Regions from separate parts of the Bacillus sp. JJ1122 genome, predicted to be linked through region 3. Evidence: riboswitches for the same ligand, from Rfam matches in the RefSeq annotation. Region 3 holds a riboswitch; each other region holds the start of a gene.
The links. A riboswitch is a leader RNA that binds a small molecule or an ion and turns the genes downstream of it on or off. The one in region 3 is predicted to bind cyclic di-GMP.
Positions count from the first base shown of each region.

Region 1 (5,180 bases), on a different contig from region 3:
GGAGATAACATTGATCGAGAAGTCTTTTCCTTCTAAAAGATCCATAACATCAGTCATATAGCTGGAGCTAATGTTATTGCCAATAAAGATGATTTGCGGAGTCTTTCTTTTTTCTTTTGGAAGAGCGTTATAAAAACTGTGCTGCAAAAATTCAAGTGCTGCACGCGCACCTAGGTAAGAGCCGCCGATCCCTACAACAAGCAATACATCAGAATCGCTTTTGATTTTTTCAGCAGATTTCTGGATGCGTGAGAATTCTTCTTTATCATAGTTCACAGGCAGGTCGATCCAGCCTAAAAAGTCGCTGCCCGCACCCGTTTTTTCGTGCAATGAATGATGGGCTACTTTTACAAAATCCCTTAAATATGTAACTTCGTGTTCACCAAAAAAGCTTAGCGCCTTTGAGTAATCAAAACGAACATGTGTCATGTCTGATCCTCCATTTAATTGTATTCTCTACCACTTTAACGAAAGCTCCACCAAGAATCAAGAATCACACTAAAGTGTAAGCGTGACCAATTGTGAAATATTTATTAAAACTTCATGACTTCGGTATTTTCTCCTTGTTTATTGATTTTAAAACCCTAAAAAACATTAGTCCGGGAATTGACCCGGACACTTTATTAAGGCATTTTCGCCTTGATAATCAGCCTGTGCGTAGCTGTATCAATTGGCGTGCAGGTAATAAGAGTCAGTGTTTTTTCATCATCGCTGCCCATAAGCACGGATACATCATTCGGTTCGACGACTAATGTTTCGTAAACCTCATATTGATAGGCTTGGTCCTTGTCCTTTACCGTCACTAAATCCCCTGTGGCGATTTCATCCAGACGGTTGAACATTTTGCCATAAGCTCTGTTGCGATGGGCGGCAATCGCGGTATTACCGGCTTTTCCCGGTAGTGCCGTTCCTTCCAGCAGACCGGCTCCAATAGCCATGTTAGCCATGGAAGCCCCGTTCAATACCGGAAGCCTTAGATTAATTTTATCGATTTCGATGACACCAACCATTCCAGGATTCACTTTTTGTTTTTCTTCGTTTTTTTTCTCTTCCTGATTCATAATAGGATTGGCTGATTCAACTGTTTCCGCCTTCGTTTCGATGCTGAACACCTCTTCCAGGCTGCCAAGACTCTCTGCTGCTTCATTTTCATTAAGGGAGTTATTTTCCCACTTGTCCATCATTTGTTTCTGGCTGTAGGAAGTATATAAATCTTTCATCGCAGGATAAAAGAAGATTGAAAACCCGGTCAGGATTAAAAATATCGAAAATACCTTTTTCACCATTTTCACCTCAGATATAAATAAAGAGAGGAATTTCTTCCTCTCTCAAGTTTTTTTCACAATTAATTCTTCAATGGATTCTTGACCCTTAACATAACTCCTCCTGCTGCAATCAAGAAGCCAAGGATATAGTAAGGCATCCGGCTGTTTTCACCCGTTTGCGGAAGAACATCTCCGCCAACCCAGCCTTGTGAACCTGTCGATCCTCCAGGTGTATTTCCTGAGCCGGAGTTCTTCACAGGAACTGGCGATGCGCCTTCATTTATTTCTTCACCGACGATCTCTCCCTGCATGTTCCAATTTACGTTAAGAGTTAGAACCTGATCTTCCAGGTGAACCATTTCATCAGATAATTGGGTTAAGGGGATGACCTTTGTTTGCCCATTGCTCGTTAATTCGATTCCTTTCAGCATATCCATTTTCGCTTCTTCTGTTAAATGGATTGTCCAAACATGATTCACAAGCTTAAACTCAATACGTTTCCCATTCATCATTATTACTGCAGCACTGTCGATTTTGCCCTTGCTGTCATCCATCATTAAGCTTAATGTCTTGAATGTGTTTTTCAGAGGCAAATCACATTTTTCCATCCAGTAGTTGATCGTTCCTTCTGCCTCGACTCCTATCTTAAGGTCGCTTACAGGCACAACGAGCTCACCGCCGCTGGTAAAAACAATTTTGAACGCAGTGATGTCTTCCTTTACAAATTCTCCTGAATCCAGCAATTTGAAGAGTGGTGATTTACCTGGATGGGTCATTTCCTTCCACTCGCCTTTAAGCTCTACAAATACTGTTGCTGCTGGGCTTATACAGTCCTTTACATGCAGATGAATTTGAGTGCTTTTATTTGCCTCTTTATCAGGTGCTGTCTCTCCATGATCGTGCAGGTCACAATTTTCTAGCCAATAGTTGATTGTCCCTTCTGCCTCGACACCCACTTTAGTTTCACTAACTGGAACAACTAACTCTTCTCCACCTTCAAAAACAAGCTTAAAGGCCGTTACATCATCTTTAACAAATTCTCCGCCATCCAGCAATTTGAAGAGTGGTGAGCTTCCTGGATTGGTCATTTCCTTCCATTCGCCTTTAAGTTCAACAAAAACACTTACAGTTGGGTTTACACAATCCTTCAGATGCAAGTGGATTTGCGTACTTTTATTTGTATTGACCAATTTTTCCGATACCGTTTCCACTTTCGTTTTTGTATCTTTCTCATTTGTTGCCATTTCAACAGTTTTATCATTTTCATCCTTCGTTTCAGCTGTTTCTTTATGATTAGCTTGCTGAACCTGTGCAGCTTCTTTTTTCACAGCTGAACTTCCTTCAGTATTAGTATTCGAGTTTGCTGCATTTTCATTTTTAGCCTTTGGTTTTTCCGCTTTTTTTTGAGCTTGATTGCTCTTATTTTGGGAATCAACCTGGGATGATTGTTTGCCGTTTTTTACAGCCTGACTTTCAGTGCTGCCAGCTGCAAATGCCCCTGTTACAGGCAGGCTGATGAATAACAAAAGCATCAATGATAATAAAATGGAAACATGTTTTATAGCTTTCAACTGTTTTATCCCCTTTTCATAATTATTTCTTATTAATAAATGCATCAAAAAAATAGATTGAATATTCAGTTATTAAATTAGAAATTTCGCCTCTCTTTCGATAAAATTCTGCGATTTTTTTGACAAAAAAAGCCACCAGGACGAATTTCTTAATCCATGGCGGCTGGACGATCATAGCTGCCTAATATGGCGGCCTTAGACTCCTGGCTTTGCGTCCCAGCTTTTCAACTGGTTTGCTATTAGCATGGGCGGTGAAGATTGTTTATGTAAAATATCCCTTCAGCTCCATTGTCTTACATTTAGAGAATTACCACAGTTAACCAGCTCATTAAACATTTAGACCTATAAATATTATTGGTAATTTTTTCTTATGTTTCATTTTTCAACCGAGAACAGGGAGGATTTAAGTGTTTAAAGTGCTTTTAAAGATGCTTCGATATGAGTATTTTCCTAGGCAAATAAAAAAGGACCCGGTTTTCCGGGTCCTTTTAACTTTTACAAAGATTTGCGATAAATTTCAACCACATCTTCGTGGGTCAATTTTGTGAAATTGCCAAATTCTCCATTTACCATTGCTTTATCTGCCATAACTTCGATCTTGCTGTCATCGATCTCATAATCTGCAAGTCGGGATGGTGCTCCGATACTTGACCAGAATTCACGCAGCTTTTCGATTCCTTCAAGCCCAGCCTCTTCGTCTGTCTTGCCTTCAGGATCCACGTTGAATACCCTGACAGCCATTTTCTTGAAGCGTTCTGGTTTTACCCTTAGATTGTGTTTCATCCAATTCGGGAACAGGATCGCAAGTCCTCCTCCATGCGGAATGTCATAAACCGCTGAAACGGCATGTTCGATGTTATGTGTAGCCCAGTCTCCGCGGTAACCCATTGATAGCATACCATTTAGTGCCATTGTGCCTGCATATAAAATAGTTGCGCGATGCTCATAGTTTTCAAGATCTGCCAGAAGCTTTGGCGCTGTTTCCATTACAGTCAGCAGCAAGGATTCACACATGCGATCCTGGAACTCAGTGTTCTCAGTCAAGTGGAAATAATGTTCGAACACATGAGACATCATATCGACGATTCCGTAGATAGTTTGGTCTTTGGGTACTGTAAATGTATTCACAGGATCCAGAATGGAGAACCTTGGGAACGTCACTGGGCTGCCCCAGCCGTATTTTTCATTCGTTTCCCAATTCGTGATAACCGAACCTGCATTCATTTCAGAGCCTGTTGCAGCAAGAGTCAACACTGTACCGAATGGAAGTGCTTCGGATGCGAACGCCTTCTTTGTCACAAGGTCCCATGCATCGCCATCATATTTGGCACCGGCAGCGATTGCTTTAGTACAGTCAATAACACTTCCGCCGCCTACCGCAAGCAGGAATTCAATTCCTTCTTCCTTGCAGATTTGAACGCCCTTACGGACAGTTGATATACGTGGATTAGGCTCAACGCCGGAAAGCTCAAATACCTCTGCGTCAATTTCTTTTAAAAGTTTTAGGACCGAATCATAAAGTCCATTTCTCTTTATGCTTCCGCCGCCATATACAAGAAGAACTTTTTTGCCATATTGAGGCACTTCATTCTTCAATTCCTCAAGTTGGCCTTTGCCAAAAATTAATTTAGTTGGATTATAAAATGTGAAATTATCCATTTGAATCACCTTCCTTATCGCCCATTATGTTCTTTTTTTAAAAGCAATGCAAAAGAATTGCACTTCTTAATGTTCTCCAATGTGCTATAAAAAGTTACAGTTTTTTTTCACACGGGTAATGATTAACTGGCAGAGATGAATAATATTGTTACTGCTGAATCAACCTAAATACGAATCCATATTTTTAAGGAGGAAACATCCATGAGTGGTATTCAAAGAATTGCATTGGTCCTAACGATTATTGGTGCTATTAACTGGGGCTTAGTCGGATTCTTCCAATTTGATCTTGTTGCAGCAATCTTCGGAGGTCAGGACGCAGCATTGGCCAGAATCGTATATGGCTTAGTAGGACTTGCAGGTTTAATCAATCTTGGACTTCTTTTCGCTCCAAGCGAAGAAGAAGAAAGAGCAGCAGAACCAAGGGCCACAAGATAATTTTATAGTATACTCACCGATTGGCGAGCCCTTAAGGCGAAGACAGAGGTGTAGTTGCCCTTATGCGTTAGGAAAGGATAAATTCCATTTATGCTTTCCTATTAGCCAAGAAAAAAACCCGTCCGGATATTGGACGGGTTTTAATATGTGTTTTTTACGATAAAACCTTCTTGATACGCTCAATTGCCCAGTCCAAGTCTTCCTGGCTGATCACAAGGGGCGGCGCGAAGCGAATGACAGTATCATGTGT
Region 1 covers NZ_JBALQL010000005.1:14,620-19,799, reverse strand. The annotation lists gene V7201_RS03445 (glucose-6-phosphate isomerase) at 1-429, opposite strand, end outside; gene V7201_RS03440 (class D sortase) at 624-1,286, opposite strand; gene V7201_RS03435 (LPXTG cell wall anchor domain-containing protein) at 1,346-2,836, opposite strand; cyclic di-GMP riboswitch class I at 2,992-3,084, opposite strand; gene V7201_RS03430 (iron-containing alcohol dehydrogenase) at 3,332-4,495, opposite strand; gene V7201_RS03425 (DUF378 domain-containing protein) at 4,697-4,930, shown strand; gene V7201_RS03420 (ornithine--oxo-acid transaminase) at 5,085-5,180, opposite strand, start outside.
Region 1: it holds a riboswitch for cyclic di-GMP, as region 3 does, so the genes downstream of both, V7201_RS03435 (LPXTG cell wall anchor domain-containing protein) here and V7201_RS18670 (hypothetical protein) in region 3, are expected to answer to the same signal.

Region 2 (5,180 bases), on a different contig from region 3:
CGGTACTTTTTTCGGAAAACGCTTATGTCTGTAAAACTTGTAAAAAGCTAGTTTCAGGTCATCCCACTGAGAGCATTTTTTTGTCTGCCGAAATCGTGCCACATCAATCAGCCGAACATCGCCTTCTGGAGTAACTATGATATTCCTTAAGTGGATGTCAGAGGGGTTCAGACCTTTTTCTCTTGCCAGCTGCAAGGCGTTGTCTACTTCCTTGATATGTTCACTAGCTATTGGGATCCCCTTTACCAAACAATTAAAGAGTGTCGTTCCCTGAACATAATCCATGACGAGATAATTCTTGCCTGATTCATGCATCGCAGGAAAGAATGGATTGCCCTTGAGTTCTTTATAAATCGCTGCTTCCTCAGCAGCAATTCTCTCAAATGGAGGAAAGAACACCTTCAAGACAAGGTCCGTCCCCCGGATCCTGAATGCAAAAGCACTGCGACCCTCACCAATCAGCTGCAGCCTCTCATCCTTCTCCGCCAGCGCAATCTTCGAACCCTTCAGCATATAAACAACACTACTCGCTAAATCTCCAAAAAAACTCAACGCATTACCTCCTCTCACAGCGTCAGACCCCCACGCTTCACCGCTTTACCTTATCGGGGGTCTGACCCCCGGTGCTTTAACGCATTACCTTACTGGGGGTCTGACCCCCAGTGCTTTAATGTGTTAAATTATTTGTTTTTTACTACTTTGATCATGTCTTCGTCCCAACTTTCGACGCCTTGTTCGAAGGTTAGTTTTGTTTTGAAGTGATAGGAGATTGCCTTGGTTGTGATGGGAACATCTAGGGGCAGCTTGAATGAAAACGGAACTTTATCTGCTTCTTCTGATCCTATCTTTGTTTCAACCTGAATGGCTGTTGTATCAATGACTTCTTCTGCGCCAGTTTTTTCATCTACCATGACGAGGGCGCAGTCAATTTGCTTAAGATGCTGGTCAATCGTTCCGCCTTTAATTAAAAATTGACCATTCACTGATTCACCAGGCTTTAAAACATCCTTCTCTAATATAAGGTCAATTTGTGCCGACCCGACGCCAAGCAAAGACATATACTTTCTTAATAACATCTGTGATCCTCCATATGATTTAATGAACTATTTCTTAGAATTAGCGTATTTCTCATCCAATCGCTTTTCAATCTTTTCCAGTACTTGCTGATCCATTAAAAGCTCTTCTCTGTTCTTTTTGACCAATTCATTAAAACGCAGTTGTTTTTTCTTCATAACTGTCACACTCCAATACTAAATTTATGTTGCTTATTGTGAAAATGCCTTATCTGAAATAAAAAAACCTTCACCCACGACGGTGAAGGTTTTAAAACAAATAAAGACCTTCACCAAAATTGGCAAAGGTCTTGCTAACAACGAATGAATGTTGCCAACAAAGCCGGGAGAAATCTCCGTAATGACGACCCTGTTGTAAAAGCTACTCCCCTTTAGGAGAACTATTTAAATTTATAACTACATCATACATGACATCGGTAAATTCGTCAAATCGAGAGGCTCAAACTGAAGTGTAAAACTCCAGTCCCTTTTATCCTTGATCCTTATTGGCTCAGGCCACTTTACTTTCCGTTCTTCTTATCTTTGCCTTTGCCGGTACCTTCATCACTGCTTTCTTCTCCTTGCCCATCATCATCTTCTTTAGAATTATCGTTTTTCTTATCTTTAGCTTTCTTGGCTTCCTCTTGCTGCTTTTCCTCGTTCTTCTTAGCCTCTTCACGTTTCTTTTCTTCAGCCTTTTTCTCTTCTTCCTTTTTCTTCACTTCTTCAGCTTTTTTAGCTGCTTCCTGCTTTTGTTCTTCTGCTTTCTTGGCAGCTGCCGCTTTTTGCTCTTCTGCCTTCTTAGCTGCTGCAGCTTTCTTTTCATCTGCTTTAACTGTTGCCGGCTGGGCAGCAGTCTTTTTCTCAGTGCTCTTTACTGTTTTTACTCCTGCTGCTTGTACAGTCGTTTGTTCAACGGAAGCTGTTTCGGCAGTTTCACCCTCTGTTCCAGCATCTTCTGGCTGTTCTGATTCAGTTTCAGTGCCTTCTTCAACCGCGGCATCCCCATCCTCAGCTCCAACTTCACCGGACCCTGTTCCTTCTTCCGTCACTACATCTTCGGCTTCTTCCTCGTCAGAGACTTGTTTCTTTCCAGATGCGAGTCCTTTCATCTGCGAAGGATGAACGCCAAGCTGTTTGGCTGCTTGACCAAAGCCAACCTTTTCTTCTGTATAAATAGCAGAGATTTCCTCAACTGTTTTGCCTGATGCTTCTGACAGCCAGAAAATCTGTGCGATTTGGCCGTATCCAAGATTCTGCTCACGAAGCTGAGTCACCATTTCCTGATCAAGGCCCTTGACCACATTCGCAACAACCTTAGCCTCTTCCACAGCTTCTTCCAGCTCTTCCTTTAGATCATCTTCTGCATTCTCAGCAAGGTCATCCTCGACTTCTGCAGTATCTGCCAATTCTTCAGTAAGTTCATCTGCACCTTCAGAATCGGTCTGATCTTCCACAATGACTTCCGTTACTTTTTCCTGTGCTTCCTCAAGTGCTGCTAAATAATCCTCTAATGCTTCTTGAACAAACGCATCTTTCTCTTCTTCAGACATCGCGGCTGCTTCTGCAAGTCTCTCGCTGGCAAAATCAAGCAGCAGCTGAGCTTCTTTCTCATCATCAAAGGTTACTAACAGCTTTAATTCCTCAAACAATTGGTCAAAGGTAAATAAAAACTGGTCTGGTGTTGTCCCCGGGTCAGTTGTTTCAATTACCTCATCTGCCGATACAGCTGTACCAAAGGTAAGTACCCCTGTTAAAACCGCTGTTGTTAAAAGTCTCTTCATCTTTTTTCCTCCATTTTAAAAGTTTGAATTAAAATCGATGAAAAATAAAAAAGTGCTGCCCGAAGAACAGCACACACGCAACTGCTATGTGAATCTTCGGCAACTGGCTGGCATTGTCTGTCTGACATTAGCCCCTGTAGCTTTGCGTCCCCAGGTTTCCCTGGGTTTGCCTTTATCGGATATTAATTCTACTATTATCTTACTTTTTCGACAGAAAAAAAGAAATAGAAACTTTACATAATTCCCAGAATTTCTACTTCGCTTCTACCCCGAATTTCCCTTCCTGGTAATCTCGGTAAGCCTGGCGGATTTCGTCCATTGAATTCATTACAAAAGGTCCGTAAGCAACGACCTCTTCCTTAATGGGTTTCCCTGAATAAACTAATAGTTTTGAGCGTTTATTTGCCTTCAGCCGCAGTTCACTTAACCCACTACCTCCATCGTTGAAGGTTAATGTCGCCGCTGTTGATTTTTCCAGGCTGGTTTCTCCGGTACCTGCCATAAGGTCACCAGAAAGAATATAAAGAAATGCATTGTGCCCCTCTGGAAGCTCGTAGGAAAATTCTGTTCCTTCAGACAAGCTTATTTCAGCAAGCGCAAAAGGCACTAATGGTTCAAGCGGTCCTTTTACCCCAGCGGTTTCGCCTGAGTATACCTTAACTGATCCGCCTTTAATCTGGACGATTGGTACGGTTTCAGAATACACATTCTGATAAGAGGTTTTAGTACTCTTTAGCTCTTTAGGAAGGTTCAGCCATAGCTGCAGTGTATGAGCAATGTCGTCATCAACTGCCTCTTCTGCATGTCTCGCTCCAGACCCGGCATTCATATATTGAATATCTCCACCCTCAAGAATACTGTGCCCGCCGTGATTATCGATATGTTCAAGCCTGCCATCTATCACATATGTTATCGTTTGAAAACCACGGTGTGGATGATCGGAAAATGTCCCGCGCTTGAACCAGTCCTCTGCCATCAGGATAAATGGATCCAATTCCCGCCATCTCTGTGGATTTAAAACAAGTCCCATTTGGACATGCGGAAAATCCTTTTCTTCATATCGTACTGTCCAATGATCTTTAATATCTCTTTGGAACATAATTTCCCCCTCCATTGTTGGCCCTATCCTATTCTATTTAGTAATCATCATGAGATAGCGAGCTATTAACTCTGTCATAATATTATAATACAAATTGCTTACTTTTAGTAAGTTAAAGCATGATTGGTTGGTTGTTTTAAAGTTTATTGAATGATTAATAAGCAAGGGTACAATTCTATATTCCATATCTCTGCTTTCCATTTTCGTTCTTCTAAAATCTTTGTAATTTCAACGAATCAATGTTTGGATAAATTGACTAACAATATGGTGCAGGATGGAGTCGACAATTCAAGTAAGTTTGTCTCCTCAAAAAAACGGGTAGTTACTCTTTAAGCAACAATCTAATAAAAAGGAGCTGTTATTCATGATACTAAAAAAGAAACTATTAGCAAGCGGGTTGGCACTAAGTGTGATTTTAGGCGGCCTTACAGCATGTGGGGATGGCGTTGACCAGGATAATGGCCCAAGTGATGGCGAACAGCAAGATGAAATGGATGATGAAAACGAAAATTAATTGTTTTAAAAATAAAAAATAAGAAGGGAGCGAAAATCACCATTTTCGCTCCCTTCTTATTTTATTTAGGAACCACGCTGACAAGCTCCCTGGTTTAGGGAGTTTTTTTATGATTATGATATCTTTTAAGCTTACATTATATTATAATTTTAGAAATATTTTGAAAAGGCGTGATTGTAGTGGAGGACTGTTTTGTTAGCAGCAAGTATGCTGGCGAGACTCAAATTTCTGGTTCGATTATAAATGAGGGTGTCAGCCATACTGTGCATGGTGTTTGGCATATCATGAGCCAAAAGGCGGTCTTAAATTAATATGAATAAAGTTTATGATTTTAGCTGGGTCGGAAGCCAGAAGACTTTTGTCGATACCATAAGCGTTGACCAATTTGGCCGAGTTGTTGTTGGCCGCTACGGAGGGAATTCCTCTGCTGGTCAATATAAGAATGAGGACGGCTGCTTATTATTGATTGATGAAAGACAAGATTGGGAGTTTGTCATACTTTTGGATGCCCATAATTCCGCCGAAAGCGCAGAATTGATTGTCCAAACCTTTGAACGACGAAAAAATGAGATAAATGAATGTCTAACTCTTCAGCCAGACCAAGCATTCATAAGCCTGGAAAAAATGGTGCTAAACCTATTTCGAAGCACAGAATTTATGGATGAGTGCAGTAAAGTTAAAGGGGAAACTGCCTGTTTAATCGCAGCAAGGAAAGGCAGGTACTGCTGGTG
Region 2 covers NZ_JBALQL010000003.1:56,927-62,106, forward strand. The annotation lists gene V7201_RS02565 (protein kinase family protein) at 1-552, opposite strand, end outside; gene V7201_RS02570 (sporulation protein) at 681-1,076, opposite strand; gene V7201_RS02575 (FbpB family small basic protein) at 1,104-1,232, opposite strand; gene V7201_RS02580 (DUF5667 domain-containing protein) at 1,574-2,836, opposite strand; cyclic di-GMP riboswitch class I at 2,932-3,017, opposite strand; gene V7201_RS02585 (pirin family protein) at 3,090-3,935, opposite strand; gene V7201_RS02590 (hypothetical protein) at 4,300-4,449, shown strand; gene V7201_RS02595 (protein phosphatase 2C domain-containing protein) at 4,762-5,180, shown strand, end outside.
Region 2: it holds a riboswitch for cyclic di-GMP, as region 3 does, so the genes downstream of both, V7201_RS02580 (DUF5667 domain-containing protein) here and V7201_RS18670 (hypothetical protein) in region 3, are expected to answer to the same signal.

Region 3 (5,180 bases):
TTCAGGATTTAACCGGTATGAATCTGCAGAACCCTTATGATAGTTGGCTGACAAGAGGAGGCTGTTTTCCTTATTTACGCTGACATGGCAAGGTGAAGCTCCTTCTGAATACTGAGTGTTAATTAGGGAAAGCTCCCCGGATTCCAGGATTTTATAGCCTGCAACACCTCCTGAATTACCTTCCTTTGCAACAGAATAAAGATACTGATTATCCTTACTGATATTTAGATAGGTGGGATTCTCTAAAGAGGCAACAGCTTTCACATCGGTAATTTTTCCATTTACCGCATCAAGGGTAAAAGAATAGATCCCTTTGCTGTCTCCTTTTGTATAGGTGCCAATATAGCCTGTGAATTTTTCGTGAGTTGTCATTCGCAAAGCCTCCAATATCATTTTGCTTTATTTTCGTTTAATTTAAGTTCATCTATAGTCTAGCAAAAATCCAGTCACGAACAAAATGTTCTGGACAAACTCGGGTGATAAGACAGGACTGGTAAAACGAAAAAAAAACAATCTTCACGGCCTGACGTTTAATTTTTCAATATAACGGTATAGTTAAAGATAGCTGCAGTTTGGGATGTGTAAATCTAGACATTAAACTGTATAAGAGATATGCTCTTTAATAATAACTTTTTCAGTGATTAAGGAGGTTTAATATGAGTTTGCAGAAACAGATTATTGAAGCTTTGAATGTCCGTCCGGAAATCAATCCGCAGGAGGAAATCCAGAAGCGGATTGGCTTCCTGAAGGAATATTTACAAGCTTCGAAAGCAAAAGGATTTGTGCTTGGAATCAGTGGAGGCCAGGATTCTACGCTTGCAGGAAGGCTGGCTCAATTAGCGGCTGAAGAGCTGCGTTCTGAAGGGGTCGACGCAAAATTCGTTGCTGTCCGCCTTCCGTACAAGGTTCAGAAAGATGAAGAGGATGCGCAGCGTGCACTGGATTTCATTAAACCCGATAAGACGGTCACCTTCAATATCCAGCCTGCTGTTGATACATTCAATACACAATTTGAAGAAGCGATTGGCGATTCTCTTACAGATTTTAATAAAGGGAATGTTAAGGCCCGGATGAGGATGATTACACAGTATGCGATTGCCGGCCAGGAAGGTTTGCTGGTCATCGGCACAGACCATGCAGCTGAAGCAGTAACCGGATTTTTCACAAAGTATGGCGATGGCGGAGCCGATTTGCTGCCGCTCACTGGGCTGAACAAGAGACAGGGAAGGGAGCTTCTCAAGGCATTGAATGCTGAGGAAAGATTGTACTTGAAAGAACCGACGGCTGACCTGCTTGATAACAAGCCGCTTCAGGCTGATGAGACAGAGCTCGGAGTGAGCTATGAGGCAATTGACGATTATCTGGAAGGAAAGCAGATTGCAGAAGGTGATGCTGTGAAAATTGAGTCCAGATACAGGGTATCAGAACATAAGAGACAGGTACCTGCGTCAATGTTCGACTCCTGGTGGAAAAAATAAAGAAAAGCCTGGCCGATTGGCCAGGCTTATTCATTGCCATTATTCAAGTTCTGTCATGGCAAAACTTCTGGGATCTTCTTTTTCAGTGACCTTGTCAATTTTGTCTGTAAACATTTGAAAAACTCGCTTTTTCTCTTCAAGCTCCTTGATGTATTCCTTCAAGTTATTGAATTTTTGTTCAAATGGCTGGTGGTACAATTCACGAATCTTTCTGTTCAGATCCGGATTAACGGTCGATTGGACAACCTGCTTAGTGATGTTGTATTTATATGTATAAACTTTTAACTCGTTTTTTATCTCTTCATATTCCGCATCAATTTCATTCAAAATTTCTTCTATTTCCGCTTTCCATTCATCTAGCGACATTTTAACATGCTGTTCCATAAGGATCCTCCTGCCATTTCGCCTATATTCAAGCTTCGTCCTTTTATTTTATCAATCTAGTTTTACATAGGTATTGCGGCTTTATTACATTGTGAAAACAAAAGGCTTTTTCTCTAAATTGATAGTTCCTATTAATAGAAAAAGAATAATCAATTTGATATAGGAATAAAGATTCATTTTTGTTAGAAAATGGCGAATTTTGTTGAATTGATGGTTCGTAAGTTTTATATTTTAATTAGAACAGAAAAAGGCAAACTTATCGAAAGATAGGGACGCAAAGCCACGAGTCTAAGGCGTTTTGCTATGATCGTCGGGTTGCCAAAAAAGGATCGGATGCATGACCAGATGGGTCAAAGGTGTTGTTTTGACTTTGCCGAAGAACCGCCTTCTTTTTTGGAGGATTTTTTATTTGTACCTGTATTGCATCATATTTGGTTTACTCAATCCTTGAAAAAACCTTATAAAATGCAAAAAGTAGCGAAAATGACGTTTGCAACGCGTTAGAGAGGTTAAATAATACTTAAGTAACTTGACAGGATAAATAAAAGATACTCCTTTTGGCAGATTTGTTCCATTTCAGCATCGGGTTTTTGTCAGCAGGAAAAAGATTAAAAGAAAGGTGGAGGAATAATTGACTGTTTTGTTTGGGACTGTAGAGTATTTTGAACGTGAAATTGAGTTTCATTTAGCAGAGGTGGAAAAGAGAGAACGACTGCAGGAAGAAATCAGTCAAATCCAGGTGAAACTGGAGGAAGAACTGCTTAACGATTTCATCTGTGATGAGAAGCTTCGAATGGAATGCATGCAGAATCTATCAAATGCCTGCAGCAAATTAACTGAAGATTATGTTGTATAAAAAATCTATTAAACTATAAAAGCCTGTGGCCGCAGCCACAGGCTTTTATCTATTAATCAACTACATTTTCGATAATGGTTGCCACACCCATTCCTCCGCCAATGCAGAGAGTCGCCAATCCGTATTTTTGTTCTCTCTTTTTCAATTCATGAATCAATGTGACGAGGATTCTTGCACCGCTCGCTCCAATTGGATGGCCAAGTGCGATTGCTCCTCCATTGACATTGACGTTGTCTTCGCTCATGCCAAGCTCTTTCATTACGGAGAGTGCCTGTGCTGCAAAAGCTTCGTTTGCTTCAACCAGATCAATGTCAGTCAATTCCATTTCCGCTTTTTTAAGTGCTTTTTTAACAGCGTCGACTGGACCAATACCCATGATGGAAGGGTCAACACCAGCAGAAGCATTTGCCTTGATTGTTACAAGCGGTGTAACACCTAGTTCTTTTGCTTTTTTGCCGCTCATGACAACGACAGCGGCTGCACCGTCATTGATTCCAGAAGCATTGGCTGCAGTTACCGAACCGTCTTTTTTAAATGCAGGCTTTAACTTTCCTACCTTCTCAAGTGTGCTGCCGAATTTAGGATGCTCATCCTGGTCGACGATGATCGGGTCGCCTTTCCGCTGTTTTACCGCGACAGGAACGATCTCATCCTTGAAGCGGCCAGAAGTGATGGCTGATTCAGCCTTGTTTTGGCTTTTTACTGCAAATGAATCCTGCTCATTACGGGAGATTTCATATTTATCTGCAAGGTTCTCAGCTGTGACACCCATATGATAGTCATTGAAAGCACAAACGAGTCCATCTCCAAGCAATGTATCAACTAGTTTCTGGTCTCCCATCTTAAAGCCTTCGCGTGCACCTTTAAGAACGAATGGAGCCTGACTCATGTTTTCCATGCCGCCTGCAACGACGATATCTGCATCTCCGGCTGCAATTGCCTGATACGCAAGATGGACTGCTTTCAATCCGGAGCCGCACAACTTGTTGATTGTCATGGACGGGCAGGTTTCTGGAAGTCCAGCTCTCATGGCAGCCTGGCGTGCAGGGTTTTGGCCGAGACCAGCCTGCAGTACGTTTCCCATGATGACTTCATCAACCGCATCAGCACTGACATTTGCTTTTTCTAAAGCTGCTTTGATCGCTGTTGCTCCTAAATCTACTGCAGAAACACCAGAGAATGCGCCGCCAAAGGCACCGGTCGCTGTTCTGACAGCACTTGCGATTACAATTGTATTTTCCATTTTTCATGCCCCTTTCGAAGTAAGTATACTAAAGGGGGGACTGAATCCCCCTATATCTATAATCATAATGATTCAGGTAAAAAATGTCACTTTCCAGCACAGCTGGACGTCAAGGTATTATACAAGTCCAGTAAGTTTGTAGATTGCAATAATGAAGAATACTGCAAGCGTTTTAATTACTGTGATCATGAAAATATCTTTATAGGATTGTTTATGTGTTAAACCTGTTACTGCAAGCAATGTGATAACAGCTCCGTTATGTGGAAGCGTGTCCATACCGCCTGATGCCATGGAGATGACACGGTGCATAACCTCTGGCGGAATGTTGAATTGAGTGATCGCTTTCATATAAGTGTCTGTCATCGCACTTAAGGCAATACCCATACCGCCGGAAGCGGAACCTGTAACCCCCGCAAGAGTAGTTGTTGTCACTGCTCCATTGATTAACGGATCTGAGAAAGTGGTTGAAATTCCTTTACTCACAACTGAGAAACCAGGCAGGGAAGAAATGACTCCGCCAAATCCATACTCGGCACCAGTGTTCATAGAAGCAAGCAATGCTCCTCCGATAGCGGTATTAATTCCTACCTTGAAGCCTCCTGTAACACCTTTCCAGTTATACAATAAGGTAGCGATAATCCCCAGGATCAGTGCTAATTCAACGGACCAGATCCCGACTACTGCTGGAATTTGGATGGTTCCGTAAGCTTCAAGCCCGATTTTCGTGAAGTCAAAGCCATTAGGATACCACTTAGGAAGATTCACTGTGAAAAATTTGTTAGCTACTCCAACCAGGACTAATGGAACGAAAGCCAGTACTGATTTTAGAGTGCTTGCGTGTGCGGTCATATCAATTTTTGCTGCGCCTTCTTCTAATGCATCAGCTTCGGCAGCTGCTGCTGATTCAGCGTTATCAAATCCGTAAAAACCTTCGCCGCGTTTAGCCGCTCTTTTTCTAAGTGTTTCAAGGTACATCATACCAAGGCTGAAAACGAGAATCGCACCTATGATACCCAGTGTTGGTGCTGCATAGATATCTGTTCCAAAAAAGCCAGTTGGGATAACGTTCTGGATTTGCGGTGTACCTGGAAGTGCATCCATAGTGAAGGTGAAGGCACCAAGCGCAATTGTTCCAGGAATGAGTCTTTTTGGAATGTTTGCTTCCCTGAATAAGTTTTTGGCAAAAGGATAAATGGCGAATACTACTACGAACAGGCTT
Region 3 covers NZ_JBALQL010000034.1:21,020-26,199, forward strand. The annotation lists gene V7201_RS18655 (lactonase family protein) at 1-372, opposite strand, end outside; gene nadE (ammonia-dependent NAD(+) synthetase) at 657-1,478, shown strand; gene V7201_RS18665 (hypothetical protein) at 1,518-1,862, opposite strand; cyclic di-GMP riboswitch class I at 2,102-2,185, shown strand; gene V7201_RS18670 (hypothetical protein) at 2,494-2,718, shown strand; gene V7201_RS18675 (acetyl-CoA C-acetyltransferase) at 2,771-3,961, opposite strand; gene V7201_RS18680 (GntP family permease) at 4,079-5,180, opposite strand, start outside.